2 regions of the Sphingomonas sp. GW822-FHT03G08 genome follow, and region 2 is predicted to be linked to the other one. Evidence: riboswitches for the same ligand, from Rfam matches in the RefSeq annotation. Region 2 holds a riboswitch; the other holds the start of a gene.
The links. Region 2 has a riboswitch for cobalamin ahead of AC1RJ5_RS11340 (TonB-dependent receptor plug domain-containing protein). Riboswitches for the same ligand answer to the same signal wherever they lie in the genome.
Positions count from the first base shown of each region.

Region 1 (9,164 bases), 1.4 Mb from region 2:
GTTGACGCGGCAGGTCGGGCCGTTCGCGCCCTGCACCACGTCGATCGCGGCATAGAAGCGGTCGTCGAGGATGTCGTTCAGGTAGCGGCTCGACACGTCGGTGCGGCCATAGGTGTACGACACTTCGTAGTTGAGGTGGCTGCTCAGGTCGCCCCGCACGCCGAACACGCCACGATAGGTCTCGCGGGTGATGTCCTCACCGCGCTGCCCGAAATCGAAATTGTCGCGGTTCATCAGCACGCCGCCATTGCCGGTGGCGGCGATCAGCGGCCGCAGCGCGGCCGGGATATAGGGGTTATCCTCCGGGATCAGGAGGTAATAGTCGAAGGTCGGCTGGGCGAGCGAATAGCTGTGCGTGCGCGCGTACTTCGCCTCGGCGAAGACCGAGAATGCCGGGCTGACGTCGAAATGCGCGATCGCGTTGACGACATGGCGGCTCACTTCCGGCAGCAGGTCGTTGCCATAGTCGGAGACCAGCGTGCCGCTGCCGCCCTGCTGGAAGGCGGTGCGCACGAACTTGCCCGGATCATAGGGGGTCAGGCCGTTGGCGCCGACAAAATAGTCGGGCAGGCCGTCGAAATCGAGATCGATGCCGCCCTGACGCGCGGTGTCGAAATAGCGGATGTCGTTGAGCGGCACATAGGTGGGCGTGGTGCCGTTCGGGTTGCGATAGAAGCCGACCTGGTTGGTGCCGCTGTAGCGCTGGCGATCGTGCGAATCGAGGCGATCCTCCTCGCCATATTCATAGGCGATGGCGATGTTGCCGCGGCCGTCGGCGAAGTTCTTGCCGGCGGTGATCGAGAACATGCGCTGGCCGGCATCGCCATATTCGGAGATGCCCGCCTGGGCGCGGGCGCTGATGCCCTGGAAGTTCTTCTTCATGATGAAGTTGACGACGCCGCTGACGCCGTCGGCACCGTAGATGGCCGAGGCGCCGCCGGTGAGCACTTCGATGCGCTCGACCAGGTCGTTCGGGATGGTGTTGATGTCGACCGACGCGGTGCCCGGCACGCCCGAGACGTGGCGGCGGCCGTCGACCAGCACCAGCGTGCGCTGGGTGCCGAGATTGCGCAGGTCGAGCAGGTTGAGGCCGGTATAGCCGATGCCGGCGCGGTCACCCGAGTTGTTGCCCGAAGTCGCCGAGCCCTGCAGCGCCGGATAGCCGGTGAGGAAGTCGGTGAGGTTGGTGGTGCCCGATTCCTGGAGCGTCTGGGCGCCCAGGGTCACGACCGGGTTCGGCGTCTCGAAATCCTGGCGGCGGATACGCGAACCGGTGACGACGATGGCGCCTTCCTGCGGCGCGGCCTGATCGGCCTGTTCCGGAACCGCGGCCTGCGCCTCGGCGGGCGCCGGCGTCTGGTCCGCGGTCTGCGCGGCTGCCGGCGTGGCGATCTGGGCTAGAGCAAGAACGGCGACCGACGCGGTAAAGGACAGGCCGCGCCGGGTGAGCGCACAAGAGCTACGCATGATACATCCCCTTTAATAAACTGACCGTGCGACCTCGGAGCCGATTGTTGCCGGCTTTTGTCCCTGACTTTGCCATGACGCGGAAATGCGGGTTTTGGTTGCCTTGCGACAACAGTTTGTTGCGGCGTGTTGCGAGATTACAACAGTACGGCAGTCGGCCCGCGCCAACGAAAAAGGCCGCGCCTCCCGGGGGGGAAGCGCGGCCCTTTCATTCGCCTGACGGCGAAGGATCAGTAGCGATAGTGATCCGGCTTGAACGGACCCTCGACGGTGACGCCGATATAGTCCGCCTGCTTCTGGGTCAGCTTGGTCAGCTTCACGCCGAGCTTGTCGAGGTGCAGCGCCGCGACCTTCTCGTCGAGGTGCTTCGGCAGGACGTACACGTCGTTCTTGTACTCGTCCGACTTGGTCCACAGCTCGATCTGGGCGAGGACCTGGTTGGTGAAGGACGACGACATCACGAACGACGGGTGGCCGGTCGCGTTGCCGAGGTTCACCAGACGGCCCTTCGACAGCACGATGATCTTCTTGCCATCCGGGAACTCGACTTCGTCGACCTGCGGCTTGATCTCGGTCCACTTGAAGTTCGCCAGGCCGGCGATCTCGATCTCGCTGTCGAAGTGGCCGATGTTCGAGACGATCGCCATGTTCTTCATCGCGCGCATGTGGTCGACGGTGAGCACGGCTTCGTTGCCGGTGGCGGTGACGAAGATGTCGGCGCGGGTGGCGGCCTCTTCCATCGTCACGACTTCATAGCCCTCCATCGCCGCCTGCAGCGCGCAGATCGGGTCGATCTCGGTGACCAGAACGCGGGCACCGCCGTTGCGGAGCGACGCGGCCGAACCCTTGCCGACGTCACCGAAGCCGGCGACGCAGGCGACCTTGCCGGCGAGCATCACGTCGGTGGCGCGACGGATCGCGTCGACCAGCGATTCCTTGCAGCCATAGAGGTTGTCGAACTTCGACTTGGTGACGCTGTCGTTGACGTTGATCGCCGGGAACGGGAGCTTGCCCTTCTTCGACAGCTCGTACAGGCGGTGCACGCCGGTGGTGGTCTCTTCCGAGACGCCCTTGATCGTGGCGACGGTCTTGGTGAGGTAGCCCGGACGCTCGGCAAGGAAGCGCTTCAGCGTGGCGACGAAGATCTCTTCCTCTTCGTTCGACGGGGTGAACAGTTCCTCACCCGCCTCGACGCGCGCGCCCCACAGCGCGAACATGGTGGCGTCGCCACCGTCGTCGAGGATCATGTTGCAGGTCTGGTCCTGGCCCCAGTCGAAGATGCGGATGACGTAATCCCAATATTCTTCGAGCGTCTCGCCCTTGACGGCGAAGACGGGGATGCCGGCCTCGGCGATGGCGGCCGCGGCATGGTCCTGGGTCGAGTAGATGTTGCAGGTCGCCCAGCGCAGCTCGGCGCCGAGTTCCTTGAGGGTCTCGATCAGCACGGCGGTCTGAATCGTCATGTGCAGCGAACCGGTGATGCGCGCGCCCTTGAGAGGCTTCGAAGCACCGAACTCGGCGCGGAGCGCCATCAGGCCCGGCATTTCGGTCTCGGCGATCTCGATTTCCTTGCGGCCAAAGGCGGCAAGCGAAAGGTCCTTGATGACATAGTCCTTGTCGAGCACGGTAGCCACGAGCTGTCTCCAGATGTGAATCGGTTACGCGCCGGGAATCACCGGCGGCGGATGCGGGCGCCCTACAGGCTTCGCCCTGGCCGCGCAATCCCGATATAAAGATATCTTTATATGTCACGGCGAGCCGGTCTTTGTGCGAGGCACAGCGCCATGATAGCCTCGCCCCATGCACTGGCTGTTTCTTCCGCTCGTGACGCTCGCGACACCCGCCGAACCGGCTCAGCAGCGCTACCCCCTCCCCTGCTTCTACGCCCCGCGCGGCGGCGAGCTCGACACCTTCCCGGACTGCGCGGCGCAGGACGCCGACGGCACGATCCGGCTGGCGCCGGCGCATCGGATGAAGCTCGACCATGACCGGGATGGACTGGCTACCGTCCATGTCGGCAAGAGCTTCCATTATGTCGCCCGCGACGGCCGCAGCGCGCCGGTGATGGCGATGGACAATGGCGCCGATCCCTTCGTCGACGGGCGTGCACGTTCCGAATGGAACGGCAAGATCGGCTATATCGACCGCGCGCTGCACCTGGTGATCGCGCGGCGATACGACGGGGCGATGCCGTTCGAGAAGGGTGTCGCCGAAGTTTGCATCGGATGCACGCTGACCGGGGACGGCGAGCATCACTGGTACACCGGCGGGCGGTGGCTGCGGGTGGACCGGCTTGGGCGGGAACTGGCTGGGAAGCGGTGATTTCCGCTTCCAATCCTCCGTCACCCTGAACTTGTTTCAGGGTCCAACGCGCCTCGAGCGGTATCGCTGGGGTAGAGGTGGATGCTGAAACAAGTTCAGCATGACGGAATAGAGGCTCTCCCGAAACCATCATATAAAGAATTCTTTATATCACCCTTGACGAACCACCCCGGCAGGCGGATGCTTAAGCGGTCGAGGTTCTTCCGCCGGGCCAAATCCGCGCGGAAGCTAAGACGGGAAGCCGGTGCGATTCCGGCGCTGCCCCCGCAACTGTAAGCGGCGAGCGGCGGTCCAGCATGTCACTGGGGGCAACCCTGGGAAGACGGATCGTCCGCGCTGACCCGTGAGCCAGGAGACCTGCCTTTGACGCGATAACGTCCACCGGCGGGGTGCCCGGTCTGGCCGCCTGCTTGCCGCGGCCGGGCTATTCGTTCGCGGTGCGTGTGCGTGTCCATGCCGGTCTCCCCCGCCCTTCATCGGGGTATGAAGACCATGACCGTCACTGTTGCCACGCTCGGCTTTCCGCGGATCGGTCCGCGACGCGAGCTGAAATTCGCTCTGGAGAAGTTCTGGAGCGGCAAGTCCACCGAAGCCGAACTGCTAGATTCCGCCGCGGGGCTGCGCGCCGCCGCCTGGGCCCGCCAGGCCGCGATCGGAGTCGACTGGCTGCCGTCGAACGACTTCTCCTTCTACGACCATGTGCTCGACACCAGTCTGATGCTGGGCGCGATCCCGGAGCGCTACGGCGTCGCCGCCGGCACCGCCGACCTCGGCACCTATTTCGCGATGGCGCGCGGCACGACCGGGGAGACTGGCGGCTGCGCGCATGGCCATGGCCACACCGCGCAGGAAATGACCAAATGGTTCGACACCAATTATCATTACATGGTGCCCGAGCTGGTCGCCGGGCAGAAGCTCGCCCTCTCCTCCGCCAAAATCGTCGACGAATATCGCGAGGCCAGGGCGCTCGGCTACGAGACGCGGCCGGTGCTACTCGGGCCGGTCACCTGGCTGAGCCTGGCCAAGGGCCGCGATATCGATCCCTTCGATTTCCTCGACGAAGTGCTGGGTCTCTATTCGGCGGTGCTGACCCAGCTGCAGCATGCCGGGGCCGAATGGGTGCAGATCGACGAGCCGATCCTCGTCACCGACCTGAGCGAGCGCCAGCGCGCCGCGATCACCCGCGCCTATGCCAAGCTTCCGCGCCTCGGCCTCAAGATCATGCTCGCCACCTATTTCGGGGCGCTGGAGGACAACCTCACGCTGGCGGTCAACCTGCCGGTGGCCGGGCTGCACCTCGATCTCGTCCGCGCGCCGGACCAGCTCGACAAGATACTGGTCGCTGCGCCCAAGGGACTGCTGCTGTCGCTCGGCGTGATCGACGGACGCAACATCTGGCGGGCCGACCTGGAGAGGCTGCTCGACCGGATCGAGCCGATCGCAGCGACGCGCGACCTGGTGATCGCGCCGTCCTGCTCGCTGCTCCATGTGCCGGTGGACCTGGCGCTGGAGCCGAAGCTCGACGACGAAGTGAAGCAGTGGCTCGCCTTTGCCGTGCAGAAGATCGACGAGCTGGCGACGCTCAAGGACGCGCTCAATGGCGGGCGCGAATGGGTGGCCGCGAAGCTCACCGCATCGGGTGCGGCGGCTGCGGCGCGCAAGGTCTCGCCGCGCATCCACGATCCGAAGGTCGCGGCGCGGATGGCGGCGGTTAGCGCGGCGATGCGCGAGCGGACCTCGCCCTATGCCGAGCGCACCGTGGTGCAGGCGGAGGTCCTCGACCTGCCGCCCTTCCCGACCACCACGATCGGCTCCTTCCCGCAGACCGCCGAAGTGCGCCACGCCCGGGCCGAGCATAATCGCGGCAATCTCGACAGCGCCGCATACGAACAGTTCCTGCGCGAGGAGACCGAGCGGACGATCCGCTGGCAGGAGGAAGCCGGGCTCGACATGCTGGTCCACGGCGAGTTCGAGCGGAACGATATGGTCCAGTATTTCGGCGAGCAGCTCGCCGGCTTCGCCTTCACGGTAAATGGCTGGGTCCAGTCCTATGGCTCGCGCTGCGTGCGGCCGCCGATCCTCTATGGCGATGTCTCGCGGCCTGAGCCGATGACGGTGGAGTGGTGGCGCTATGCGCAGTCGCTCACCGACAAGCCGATGAAGGGCATGCTCACCGGCCCGGTGACGATCCTCAACTGGAGCTTCGTGCGCGACGACCAGCCGCGTTCGGCATCGTGCCAGCAGATCGCGCTGGCGATCCGCGACGAAGTGCTCGACCTGGAAGCGGCTGGCTGCAAGGCGATCCAGATCGACGAAGCGGCGCTGCGCGAGGGCATGCCGCTGCGCCGGCGCGACTGGGATGCCTATCTCGACTGGGCGGTCGATGCCTTCCGCCTGACCGCGGCGGGCGTGGCTGACGCGACGCAGATCCACACCCACATGTGCTATTCGGAGTTCAACGACATCCTGCCGGCGATCGGCGCGATGGATACCGATGTGATCTCGATCGAGACCGCGCGCTCGCAGATGGAGCTGCTCGAGGGCTTCGCCGCCTATCGCTACCCGAGCGCGATCGGGCCGGGCGTGTACGACATCCACGCGCCGCGCGTGCCGACACAGGACGAGATGGTCGAACTGATGAAGCTCGCCCAGGCGCACCTCGCGCCCGAGCAATTGTGGGTGAACCCCGATTGCGGGCTCAAGACCCGCAAATGGGAGGAAGTGAAGCCGGCGATCGACGCGATGGTCGCCGCGGCACGGGCGCTGCGCGTCCGCGTGGCCGAGCCGGCCTGACAATTGGTACCGCCCGGCTGTGGTACGGTCGGGCGGTAACTCCGCCGGAAATGGTGGTACCCCAATTTTTGGGCGGTGACGAAAGCCGCGGGACCGGGCAAATCGTGGCTCGCGTCACAATCCACATTGCGAGTTCACCCATGCTCAGGTTCCTTGCGTCTGCGTTGCTCCTTTCGCTCGCCCCCAGCCTGCCTGCCCTTGCGCAGGACAGCGCCGGCATCATCCGCGATGTCGGCGACCCCGGCGGCGACGCGCGGGCCTGGGCAGCGATGATGCGCAACTATCCCGAGCAGGTGAAGGTCAACTGCTGGAAGCTCGGCTGCATGGTCATCATCAACGAGACCGCGAATTACGACGTGGTCGGCTTCTATGTCGATTCCGCCAGCCCGGGCCGCTCGCCGCGCTGGAGCGACAACCAGATGGGCAATGCGCTGGAGCCGCTGAAGGCGACGCTGCGCTTCAAGAATGGCGGGCCGAAGACCTGCGCGCTGCCGGTACGCTTCGTGCTGCGCCAGCGCGACACGCACGAGAAGATGGACGTCAACACCACCGGCAGCTTCTGCTCGACCCCGCACCAGGACACGGTGGTGCGGATCAAGGTGCTGGAAGGCAAGGTCTATGTCCGCGGCGACGACGAGACGCCGGCGGACCCGACGCACTAGGGCGTCAGGCGGTCCCCGCGCTGTTCGAGAGCAGGCGGGGATCGATGCCGGCGCCGGCAAAGGCGACTGCCCAGCGGTCCTCGGCGTCGATGTCATAGATCAGGTCGGGCGTGCCGGCGGTGTTGAACCAGCCATGGCGCGCCATCTCGCTGTCGAGCTGCCCCTCGCTCCAGCCGGCATAGCCGAGCGCGACCAGATATTTGGCGGGGCCGGTGCCCTCGGCGATCGCCCGCAGCACGTCGATCGTGCCCGACAGCGCCCAGCGGCCGTCGACATCGATCGTGTCCTGTCCGCCCCAGTCGGGCGAATGGAGGACGAAGCCGCGACGCGGCTCGACCGGGCCGCCGAAATGCACCGGCGTGTCGGGCGCGTCGCCCGGCTCGATCTCGAACTGCTTGAGCAGGTCATGGAGGGTCAGCCCCTCGATCGTGTCGCCGATGCCGATGCCGAGCGCCCCCTCATCGTCGTGCGCGCACATCGCGATCACCGCGCGTTCGAAGCGCGGATCGCCGATGCCCGGCATGGCGAGGAGGAACTGGCCGGTGAGGAAAGGTGTCGAGTCCATGCCCGATCAACGTAGCCGCACCACTTCGGCTCCGCACGCTTGAAAATCACCCGCCACAAGCCGATGGAGCGGCACGACTCATTTCCAGGAGAGAAGAATGACCATCCAGGTTGGCGACCGCATTCCCAGCGTAACCTTCGTCAAGGTGACCGAGGCTGGCCCCGACCAGATTTCCTCGGACGACTATTTCGCCGGCCGCAAGGTGGCGATCTTCTCGGTACCGGGTGCCTTCACCCCCACCTGCTCGGCCAAGCACCTGCCGGGCTTTGTCGAAAAGGCCGACGAGATCAAGGCGAAGGGCGTGGACGAGATCGCCTGCACCGCGGTCAACGACGCCTTCGTGATGGGCGCCTGGGGCAAGGCCAGCGGCGTCGAGGGCAAGGTGACGATGCTCGCCGACGGCAATGGCGATTTCCCCAAGGCGCTGGGCCTGACCATGGACGGCTCGAAGTTCGGCATGGGCACGCGCGGACAGCGTTTCTCGATGCTGGTCAATGACGGCGTGGTCGAGCAGCTCAACGTCGAGGCGCCGGGCCAGTTCGAAGTGAGCTCGGCCGAGTATCTTCTCGGCAAGCTGTGAGCCGAGTATCTTCTCGGCAAGCTGTGAGCTGAACACGGCAGCGTAACGGAACCTTGGAAGGCTCGCCGGAGTTGATCTGGCGAGCTTTTCAGAAAGGGACCGACATGGCCGATACCGAAACCGCCAACGCACTTCCCGAGACCGTCGCCGAAGCCAGGGACGAGGCGAAGAGCTTCCTCGCCCAGGCGCAGGAAGCGATCGGCGACGCAGTCGATGCGACCGTCAATGCGGTGAAGGAGCATCCGATCGCCGCGGCCGGCATCGCCGCCGGAGTCGCTGCCGCAGTGGGCGGTGCCGCCTATGCCGCCACCCAGCTGGGCGGCGACAAGGAACCCGCGGCCAAGCCGGCCAAGAAATAAGCCGGAAAAAATTCCTCCCCTATGGGGAGGGCCAGCCTGGGCCGGGGCTTGCCTCGGCCCATGGTCTTGCCAGAGTCATTTTTGGCGCTTAGCCCTGCAAGATGACTCAAGCATCCGACATCGTCGCCGATCTCGAGCGCCTCTACAACGCCTCGGTCGATCGCCTCAAAGCCGCCCTGAACCGCTATATCAGCGAAGGCACGCCGCCGAGCCCGGAAGACCGGACCGACGGCAGCTTCGCCTATCCCGAGCTGCGCGTCACCTATCGCGGCGGCACCGACCGCAACCGCCCCACCCCGCGCCGCTCGTTCGGCCGGCTGGTCGAGGAAGGCGAGTATCGCATCTCGGTCACCCGCCCGGCGATGTTCAGCCGCTACCTGATCGAGCAGCTGACCTTCCTGATCGAGGACTATGAC
Region 1 is NZ_JBXAMZ010000001.1:1,010,761-1,019,924, forward strand. It holds gene AC1RJ5_RS04375 (TonB-dependent receptor plug domain-containing protein) at 1-1,467, opposite strand, end outside; gene ahcY (adenosylhomocysteinase) at 1,698-3,101, opposite strand; gene AC1RJ5_RS04385 (WG repeat-containing protein) at 3,268-3,789, shown strand; cobalamin riboswitch at 3,968-4,168, shown strand; gene metE (5-methyltetrahydropteroyltriglutamate--homocysteine S-methyltransferase) at 4,282-6,582, shown strand; gene AC1RJ5_RS04395 (hypothetical protein) at 6,723-7,244, shown strand; gene AC1RJ5_RS04400 (YqgE/AlgH family protein) at 7,249-7,809, opposite strand; gene AC1RJ5_RS04405 (peroxiredoxin) at 7,907-8,389, shown strand; gene AC1RJ5_RS04410 (hypothetical protein) at 8,494-8,748, shown strand; gene AC1RJ5_RS04415 (AMP nucleosidase) at 8,850-9,164, shown strand, end outside.
Region 1: linked by a shared signal. The riboswitch ahead of metE (5-methyltetrahydropteroyltriglutamate--homocysteine S-methyltransferase) and the one ahead of AC1RJ5_RS11340 (TonB-dependent receptor plug domain-containing protein) in region 2 are both predicted to bind cobalamin.

Region 2 (9,164 bases):
TCGTTGCACGGGCGCCGGGGGGACTACCCATGTTGAAGACCAGTTTCGTCTCGCTGCTCGCGATCGCCGCCGCCACGCCGGCCTTCGCCCAAGACGCGGTCCCGGCCAGCGACCCGCAGGATACGATTGTCGTCACCGCCTCGCGCTCGGGCGAAGGCACCGAACTCAAGGACCTGCCCGCCTCCGCCACGGTGATCACCGCGCAGCAGCTCGACCAGCGCCAGACCCGCATCGTCTCCGACGTGCTGCGCGACGTGCCCGGCGTCTCGGTCAGCCGGATCGGCGCGATCGGCGGCCAGACCCAGATCCGCATCCGCGGCTCGGAGAGCAACCACGTCCTCGTCCTGATCGACGGGATCGAGGCGGCCGATCCCTATTATGGCGAATATGACCTGGGCACGCTGATCGCCGATCCGGCGGCGCGCGTCGAAGTGCTGCGCGGCCAGCAGAGCTCGCTCTACGGATCGGACGCGATCGGCGGCGTAATCAACTACATCACGCTCTCGGGTCGCGAGGCGCCGGGCTACAGCGCGCGCATCGAAGGCGGCTCGTTCGGCACGATCAGCACCGCGGCCCGCGCCGCCGGCGCCTCGGGCGACTTCGACTATGCCGTGTCGGGCAGCTGGTACCACACCAAGGGCTATCCCACCGCGCGCGGCGGCAGCCGCGACATCGGCTCGGACAATGTCGGCGCGACCACCAAGCTGAACTGGACCCCGGCAGAGAATTTCAAGCTGAGCGGCGTGCTGCGCTACAGCTATACCGATGCCGAGACCAACGATGCCGATGCCAATCCGGCGAGCCCGAGCTTCGGCTACACGATCGACAGCCCCGGCACCTATTTCACCAACGAAGCGCTTTACGGCCTGCTCAGCGCCGAGCTGACCGCGCTCGACGGGCGCTGGACCAACACGCTCTCCGGCCAGTTCTCGGACACCACGCGCAAGGGCTACAACGCCTTCGGCTTCAACTATGGCGACAAGGGCCAGCGCTACAAGGGATCCTTCGTGTCGAGCTTCCGCTTCGGCACCGACGCGATCAGCCACCGGCTGACCGGTGCGGTCGATTGGGAGCGCGAGCAGTTCCAGAACATCGCGCCGTCCACCGGCTCGCCCTATGACGCGTTCCGCGGCCGCCGCGACACCGACAATCTGGGCCTGGTCGGCCAGTATGAGCTGACCGCGGGCGGCTTCACCGGCGGTGCCTCGATACGCTACGACGACAATAACCGCTTCGCCGACACCACCACCTGGCGCGTTCAGGCCGGCTATCGCCTGCCGACCGACACGCGCGTCCACGCCGCTTACGGCACCGGCGTGAAGAACCCCGGCTATTACGAGCTCTACGGCTATTCGAGCGGCACCTATATCGGCAATCCGGACCTGAAGCCGGAGAAGTCCGAGGGCTGGGAAGTCGGCGTCGACCAGAGCTTCTGGGACGGCAAGGCCGTGATCGGCGCGACCTGGTTCGATTCTAAGCTGACCGACGAGATCTACACCAGCTATCCGGCGCCCAACTACACCGCGACGCCGGCCAACCGCGCCACCGATTCCAAGCAGCACGGCGTGGAAGTCACCGCCAGCCTGCGCCCGATCCGGCAAGTGCAGATCGAGGCGGTCTATACGCATCTTGATGCTACCGAGGACGGTGTCACCGAAGTCCGCCGCCCCGGCGACATTGCCAGCTTCAACGCCACGCTCTTCAGCAAGGACGAGCGCTTCTCGACCACGCTGACCGTGCGCTACAATGGCCGGATCGACGACGTCGCCTATACCGACCCGAGCTATGTGCCGGTGCGCGTGTCGCTCAAGCCCTTCACGCTGGTCAATCTCAACGCGCAGTACAAGCTGACCGATCGCTTTTCGGTATTCGGCCGCGTCGAGAACCTGTTCGACGTGAACTATGAGGAAGTGTTCAGCTTCGCGACCCCGGGTGCTGCCGTCTATGGCGGCGTCCGCGTGGCGTTCTGAAGCATCAGGGGGAAGCGGCCGTGAAGCAGCGCACCGACGAAGAGCATAATGCCAAGATGAAGAAGCTTCAGGTCGCCCAGGCCAAGAAGCTTGCCACCAAGACGGTCGAGAAGGGCCTGATCATCGTCCATACCGGGCCGGGCAAGGGCAAGACCTCCGCCGCGCTCGGCATGGCCGTGCGTGCGATCGGGCACGGCATGAAGGTTGGCATGGTGCAGTTCGTGAAGGGCGCGATGGCCACCGGCGAGAAGGCGGTGTTCGACCGCTTCCCCGACCTGATCGAATTCAAGCCGATGGGCGAGGGCTTCACCTGGGACACGCAGGACCGCAGCCGCGACATCGCGGTGGCGCGCGAGGCGTGGGAAGAAGTGAAGCGGATGATCGCCGATCCCGAATACGCGATGGTGATCGCCGACGAGCTCAACATCGTGCTGCGCTACGATTATCTGCCGACCGAGGAAGTGCTCGAGGCGCTCGCCGCGAAGCCTGCAATGAAGCATGTCATCATCACCGGTCGCAACGCCCCCCAGGCGCTGATCGACGCCGCCGATCTCGTCACCGAGATGGCGCAGGTGAAGCACCCCTTCCGTGAACAGAACGTCAAGGCACAGGCGGGGATCGAGTTCTGATGGCTCCGGCCAAGCTCCTGGCCCTGCCGCTGCTCGCCCTGGGCGGCGCGGCGCTCTGGGCGAGCGCCCCCGCATCCGCGCCGCCCTCGACCAAGCCCGAGCGGATCGTCTCGCTCAACCTGTGTGCCGATCAGCTCGTTCTCGCGCTCGCCGATCGCAACCAGATCGCCGGACTCACCCGCAACGCCACCGACACCGAGATGTCGGGCGAGGCCATGAAGGCGCGCGGTCTGCCGGTGCTCAAGAACTCGGCCGAGCAAATCCTTGCGATCGATCCCGACCTGGTCGTCGGCATGCCGGCGAAGCGCAGCGCGGCGATGCGCGCGCTCAAGGGCCACAAGTACAACATGCTCGATCTCGAGACCGCCAATACGGTCGATGAGATCTATGCCTCGATCCGCCAGACAGCAGTGGCGGTCGGCCATCCCGAGCGCGGTGAAGCACTGGTCGCGAGGATGCAGGCGGCGCTGGCCAGGATCGGCAAGCCCGGCGGCGGCAAGGTCGCGGCCTATTACCAGCGCCGCGGCTTCATGACCGGCACCGGCACGCTGATCGACGACCTGATGCAGCGCATGGGACTGGTGAACCTGGCAGCGAAGCTCGACAAGCCGCCGCTCTCGCAGCTCAGCCTCGAGGAGATGGTCGCGGCCGGCCCCGATTACCTCATCGTCGAGAGCGCCACCGACAAGATCGCCGACCAGGGCACCGAGATGCTCCACCATCCGGCGATCGCCAACATCCCCCGTATCTCCATCCCCCAGGCATGGACCGTGTGCGGCAGCCCCGCCTATGTCGAGGCGGCCCAGGGGATGGCGACCCAACTTATCCGCTATCAGGATCGGACCCACGCCCGATGACCCTATCCCGTCCCTTGTTGATCGGCGGCCTGCTCGCTCTCACGCTCGTCGCGGCGATCGGATCCTTGCTGTTCGGCCCGGTCCATCTGTCACTCGCCCGGATGTTCGCCGCCTTTACCGGGCATGGTGACCGCATCGCCTCCACCATCCTGCTCGAACTGCGCCTGCCGCGCATGCTGCTCGGCCTCGGCGTCGGCGCGATGCTCGGCCTGGCCGGCGCGGCGCTGCAAGGGTATCTGCGCAACCCGCTCGCCGAGCCTTCGGTGCTCGGCACGTCAAACGCCGCGTCGCTCGGCGCGGTGGCGGCGCTCTATTTCGGGCTGGCCGAGTTGCATCCGATCGTACTCCCCGTACTGGCGGTGCTTGGCGCGCTGCTGTCGCTGGTCGGCCTGTCCGCACTTGCCGGACGCTCGGAAAGCCCGCTCACCCTGATCCTCGCCGGCATCGCCATCGCCACCTTGGCCACGGCGGGCGTGAGCCTGGCGCTCAACCTTTCGCCCAATCCCTTCGCGGCGATGGAGATCATGACCTGGCTGCTCGGCAGCCTGGAGAACCGCTCGTTCGAACATGTCTGGATCGCCTATCCCTGCATCGCGATCGGTGCGCTGCTGCTTTTCTGGGACGGCCGCGCGCTCGATGCGCTGACGCTCGGCGAGGACGGCGCCCAGGCGCTCGGCGTCGATATCCAGCGCACCCGCATCCGCCTGTTGCTCGGCACCGCGATCGGCGTCGGCGGCGCGGTCGCGGTATCGGGCGCGATCGGATTTGTCGGCCTGATCGTCCCGCATCTCGTCCGCCCGCTCACCGACCGGAGCCCCTCGGCGATCCTGCTGCCCTCCGCGATCGGCGGCGCCGCCCTGCTCACCTTCGCCGATCTCGCGGTGCGGCTTATCGATACCAAGAACGAGCTCAAGCTCGGCGTCGTGACCGCGTTCCTCGGCGTACCGGTCTTCCTGATCCACCTGATGCGGGAGCGCCGCCTGTGGTGAACATTCGTCTCGAACAGGTCGGCGTGTCGCTCGGCAAGCGCCATGTCGTCCGAAACGCCAGCGCAGCCTTCGTGCCCGGCACGCTCACCGGCATCGTCGGCCCCAATGGTGCGGGCAAGTCCACCCTCGCCCGCGCGATGCTGGCGCTGGTGCCGCATAGCGGGCGCATCCTTGTCGATGACGCCGACGTCGCGAGCATGGCGCGCGCGGAACTGGCCAGGCGTGTCGCCTATCTCCCCCAGGGCCAGACGCTGCACTGGCCGCTCACCGTCGAGCGGCTGGTCGAGCTTGGCCGCCTGCCGCATCTCGCGCCGATGTCGCGGATCGGCGAGGCCGATACCGCAGCGATCGAGCGGGCGATGGCGCGCGCCGATGTCGGGGGCTTGCGCGACCGCCCCGCCACCGAGCTTTCGGGCGGCGAGCGCGCCCGCGTCCTCCTCGCCCGCGCGCTCGCGGTGGAAGCCCCCGCACTGATCGCCGACGAGCCGCTCGCCAGCCTCGATCCCGGTCACCAGATCGACGTGATGGAGCTGCTCCAGTCCGAGGCCCGCGCCGGCGGTCTGGTGATCGCGGTGCTCCACGACCTCACCATGGCCGCACGCTACTGCGACCGGCTGGTGCTGATCGACGGCGGCACCGTCGTCGCCGACGGGACGCCCGCCGAAGTTCTCACTTCCGCCAATCTCAAGTCGGTCTACGGCATCGAGGCGAAGGTAGAGCTCAGCGGCGACTGGCCGACGATCACCACTTTGGGCCGCAGCCGATGACCGATCCCGCCTTCTACCGCGAACAGGGCTATGCCGCCCTGCCACTGTTCGATCGCGCGCTGGTCGAGGCCGCACAGGCCGATATCGCCGAGCATATCGACCGGCTGTCGCACGCCTTCTACCTGCCCTTCGACAAGAGCTGCCCCGACGTCCCGCTCGCCGAACGGCTCGACCGGATCTATGCGAGCGACCGCAGCCAGGCGAACCTGCTGCGCGTCGCGATCTGCACCGATGCGCATCGCGGCCCCAGGCTGCAGGAGATCGCCAACGATCCGCGCCTGCTCGCCGAGGCCCAGCGGCTCAGCGAGCGCGAACTGGCCGGCAAGGTCGTCCGTATCCGCGCCAGCATCGCCAGCTTCCCCGAGCACCGCCACGCCTGGCACTCGGACGTTGCCCGCGACGACGGCACCTCGTGCGGGCAGGTCTGGACCACCGCCTGGATCCCGCTCTGCGACGCCGGGCCCGGCAATGGCGGGCTGGAGATCATCCCCGGCCGCCAGCCCGCGCCGCTCGCCAGCGAGACCGACCAGGGCCTTCGGATCACCGACGAGGCGATCGCCGGCATGCCCCGGCTCCAGCCCGAATGTCCGGCGGGCACCGTCCTGTTCCTCGATCGCTTCACGCCGCACCGCACGCTGCCGGCCGACAAGGCACGCTTCGCGCTTGTCGTCTGGATGAAGGCCGCCTAAGGGCAGCGCCGCGACAGGTTCCCCGGAGACGGGGATGAAAAGGGAACGGGAAAACCCCGGCTGCCCCTGCAACTGTAAGCGGTGAGTCATCGGCCATTTGCCATTGGGTGTTGCAGCCCGAGAAGGCGGCCGACCGGCATCGACCCGCGAGCCAGGAGACCTGCCCGTCGTGGTCGTCTTTCGTGCGGACAGGGTGTGCCGGACGGACGGGGGTGAACCCGAGCGACGACAAGGTTGGCCGCGCGCATGCGCGGACGCTGTCGTGCGCGCCCAATGGCCCCGGCAGCGTCCGCGCGTACCCGGCATGTCGATTGGGTCGAATAATGCTGAAGTCCGTTTTCCGTCTCTCCGTTTCTGTTCTCGCCCTCGCCGCAGCTCCCGCCGCCTTCGCGCAGCAGGCCGCCGCACCCGATGCCGCCGCCACCGAGAGCAACGACGACATCGTCGTCACCGCCACCCGCGCGCCGGTGAACATCGACCAGGTTCCCGCCTCGATCACCGTGCTCGACAAGGCCGCGATCGATCGCAGCCAGGATGTCGGCGCGACCGAACTCCTGCTCCGCACGCCCGGCATCAGCATCTCGCGCAACGGCGGCTATGGCACTTCGACCTCGCTGCGCATCCGCGGCGCCGAATCCGACCAGACCGTGGTGGTGATCGATGGCGTGAAGCTCAACGATCCGGCGGCCACCGGCGGCGGCTACAACTTCGCCAACATGCTGATCGGTGACAGCGCGCGCATCGAAGTGCTGCGTGGGCCCCAGTCGATCCTCTGGGGCAGCCAGGCGATCGGCGGCGTGGTCAACATCGTCACCGCCACGCCCGAAAAGCCGCTCGAGGGCAGCTTCGACATCGAGGCCGGCTCGCGCGAGACGGTCAGCGCCCGCGCTGCGATCGGCGGCAAGACCGGCCCGCTCGCCTGGCGCATCGGCGGCCAGCGCTTCACCACCGCGGGCATCTCGGCGATCGCCCCTGAATTCGGCGGCAAGGAAGCCGATGGCTACACCAACAGCAGCGCCAGCGGCCGCGCCGAGCTGACGCTCACCAGCAACCTGAGCGTCGAGGTCCGCGGCTATTATTCGAACGGCCGTACCGAGATCGATTCGACCAGCGGCGACAATAGCGACTATTCGACCAACGAGGAGTTTGTCGGCTATGCGGGCATCAACCTGTCGCTGCTCGACGGGCGTTTCCGCAACCGCTTCGCCTATGCCTATACCGACACCGATCGCGACAGCTACGGCCCGACCCGCGCCCGCCCGTTGAGCTTCGAGTCCGACGGCAAGAACAAGCGCTTCGAGTACCAGGGCAGCTTCGCCTTCACGAAGCAGATCTCCGCGGTGTTCGGCGTCGAGAACGAGAATTCGGACTTCCGCAGCCGCTCGCCCGCCGCGTCGCTGGCAACGCCTCTGCCGGCCTTTGCGCGCGGCGAGGCCGAGCTGACCAGCGCCTATGCCCAGCTCAGCGTCGAGCCGATCACCGGCCTGACCCTGAACGGCGGCATCCGCTATGACGATCACAGCCGCTTCGGCGGGCAGACCCTGTTCCAGGCCGGCGGCGTGTGGCGCCTGCCGACCGGTACAATCCTGCGGGCCAACTACGGTGAAGGCTTCAAGGCGCCCTCGCTGTACCAGCAGTTCAGCGAATACGGGAACACTGCGCTGGACCCGGAACAGGCCAAGGGCTGGGAAGCCGGCGTCGAGCAGCAGCTGTTCGGCCGCAAGCTGGTGTTCGGCGCGACCTGGTTCGAGCGCAAGACCACCAGCCAGATCATCTTCAACAGCTGCACCACGACCTCGACCGTGCCGCTCTGCTTCGTGCCGGGCAGCACCACCGTGCGCCGTTTCGGCTATTATTCGAACGTCTCGCGTGCCGAAGCACATGGCATCGAGGCTTCGGGCGCGCTCAACCTGGGCGGCTTCACCCTGGACGGCAACTACAGCTGGACCGTCGCCGAGGATCGCTCGGCCGGCACCGCGACCTTCGGCAAGTGGCTGCCGCGCCGCCCGCAGAACACCGCGAACGGCTCGATCAGCTATGCCTTCCCGTTCGGCCTGACCACCGCCGCGGCGGTGCGCTGGTCCGGCCACAGCTTCGACAATGCGGCGAACACCACCAGGCTCGACGACTATACGCTGGTCGACCTGCGCGCCGAGCTCAAGGCCGGTGACAATCTCAGCGTGTTCGCCCGCGCCGAGAACCTGTTCGACGAGAAGTACATGACCGCCTATCGCTACGGCACGCTGGGCCGCAGCATCTATGCCGGCATCCGCGGGCGCTTCTGATGGGAGAAGGCAATATGACGCAGGCACGCGCATCCACGCTGTGGATCATGCTGCTTACCCTGGCGAGCATGGCGACCAGTTTCGCTCTTGCCTGCACGGCTCCGGTTGCGGCGCTCGCCGCGCTGGCGGCAGTGCATATGCGCCGGCGCGACGGGATCGCGCTGGCGCTCGCCGCCTGGGGCGCCAACCAGGCGGTCGGCTTCCTGTTCCTCCACTATCCGCATGACCCCAAGACGCTCCTCTGGGGCGTCGGGCTCGGCACCGCGGCGGCCGGATCGGCGATCGGCGCCTATGCCGCGCTCGGCCAGCTCCGAATCCAATCGACCGTCGCGAAACTGGCCATCGCCTATGTCGCGGCGTTCGTTGCCGGCAAGCTGGTCACCCTGTGCTGGGCGGCGATGCTGGGCGGCGTGGCAATCACGCTTCACCCCGGCTATTCGCTCGACCAGTTCCTGCGCAACGGTGCGATCCTGATCGGGCTCTATGCCTTTTACCGGCTGCTGGTCGCGCTCGGGGTGCCGGCGCCGGGCGGCAAGCTGGCCACCGCCTGATGCTTACCCGCGTCGCGGACGGCCCGGCGGTCGTCGCCTGCAACACCTGTCGCCATTCCGCGGACTCCCGCGAGGATGGCGCAGGCGTGCGCGGCGGCGCCCGGCTGGTTGCGGCGCTCCGGGCCGTGCAGGCGAAGGATCCGCGCTATGCCGGTGTCGCAGTGCAGGAAATGCCGTGTCTGTTCGCCTGCACCGATCACTGCACCGTCCATCTGCGCGCGCCCGACAAGGTCGGCTATGTCCTGGGCCGGTTCACGCCCGACGAGGACAGCGCACGCGCCATTCTCGACTATGCCGTGCACTATGCAGCCAGCGAGCATGGCCGTGTCCCCTATTCCGCCTGGCCCGAGGGAATTAAGGGCCATTTCATCACGCGCACCCCGCCCCCAGGATTCGTCGCAGAATGATCTTCGCCTCGCCCGCCGAT
Region 2 is NZ_JBXAMZ010000001.1:2,452,914-2,462,077, forward strand. It holds gene AC1RJ5_RS11310 (TonB-dependent receptor plug domain-containing protein) at 30-1,970, shown strand; gene cobO (cob(I)yrinic acid a,c-diamide adenosyltransferase) at 1,991-2,599, shown strand; gene AC1RJ5_RS11320 (ABC transporter substrate-binding protein) at 2,599-3,456, shown strand; gene AC1RJ5_RS11325 (FecCD family ABC transporter permease) at 3,453-4,445, shown strand; gene AC1RJ5_RS11330 (ABC transporter ATP-binding protein) at 4,439-5,212, shown strand; gene AC1RJ5_RS11335 (phytanoyl-CoA dioxygenase family protein) at 5,209-5,901, shown strand; cobalamin riboswitch at 5,900-6,083, shown strand; gene AC1RJ5_RS11340 (TonB-dependent receptor plug domain-containing protein) at 6,225-8,186, shown strand; gene AC1RJ5_RS11345 (hypothetical protein) at 8,201-8,737, shown strand; gene AC1RJ5_RS11350 (DUF1636 domain-containing protein) at 8,737-9,144, shown strand; gene cobT (nicotinate-nucleotide--dimethylbenzimidazole phosphoribosyltransferase) at 9,141-9,164, shown strand, end outside.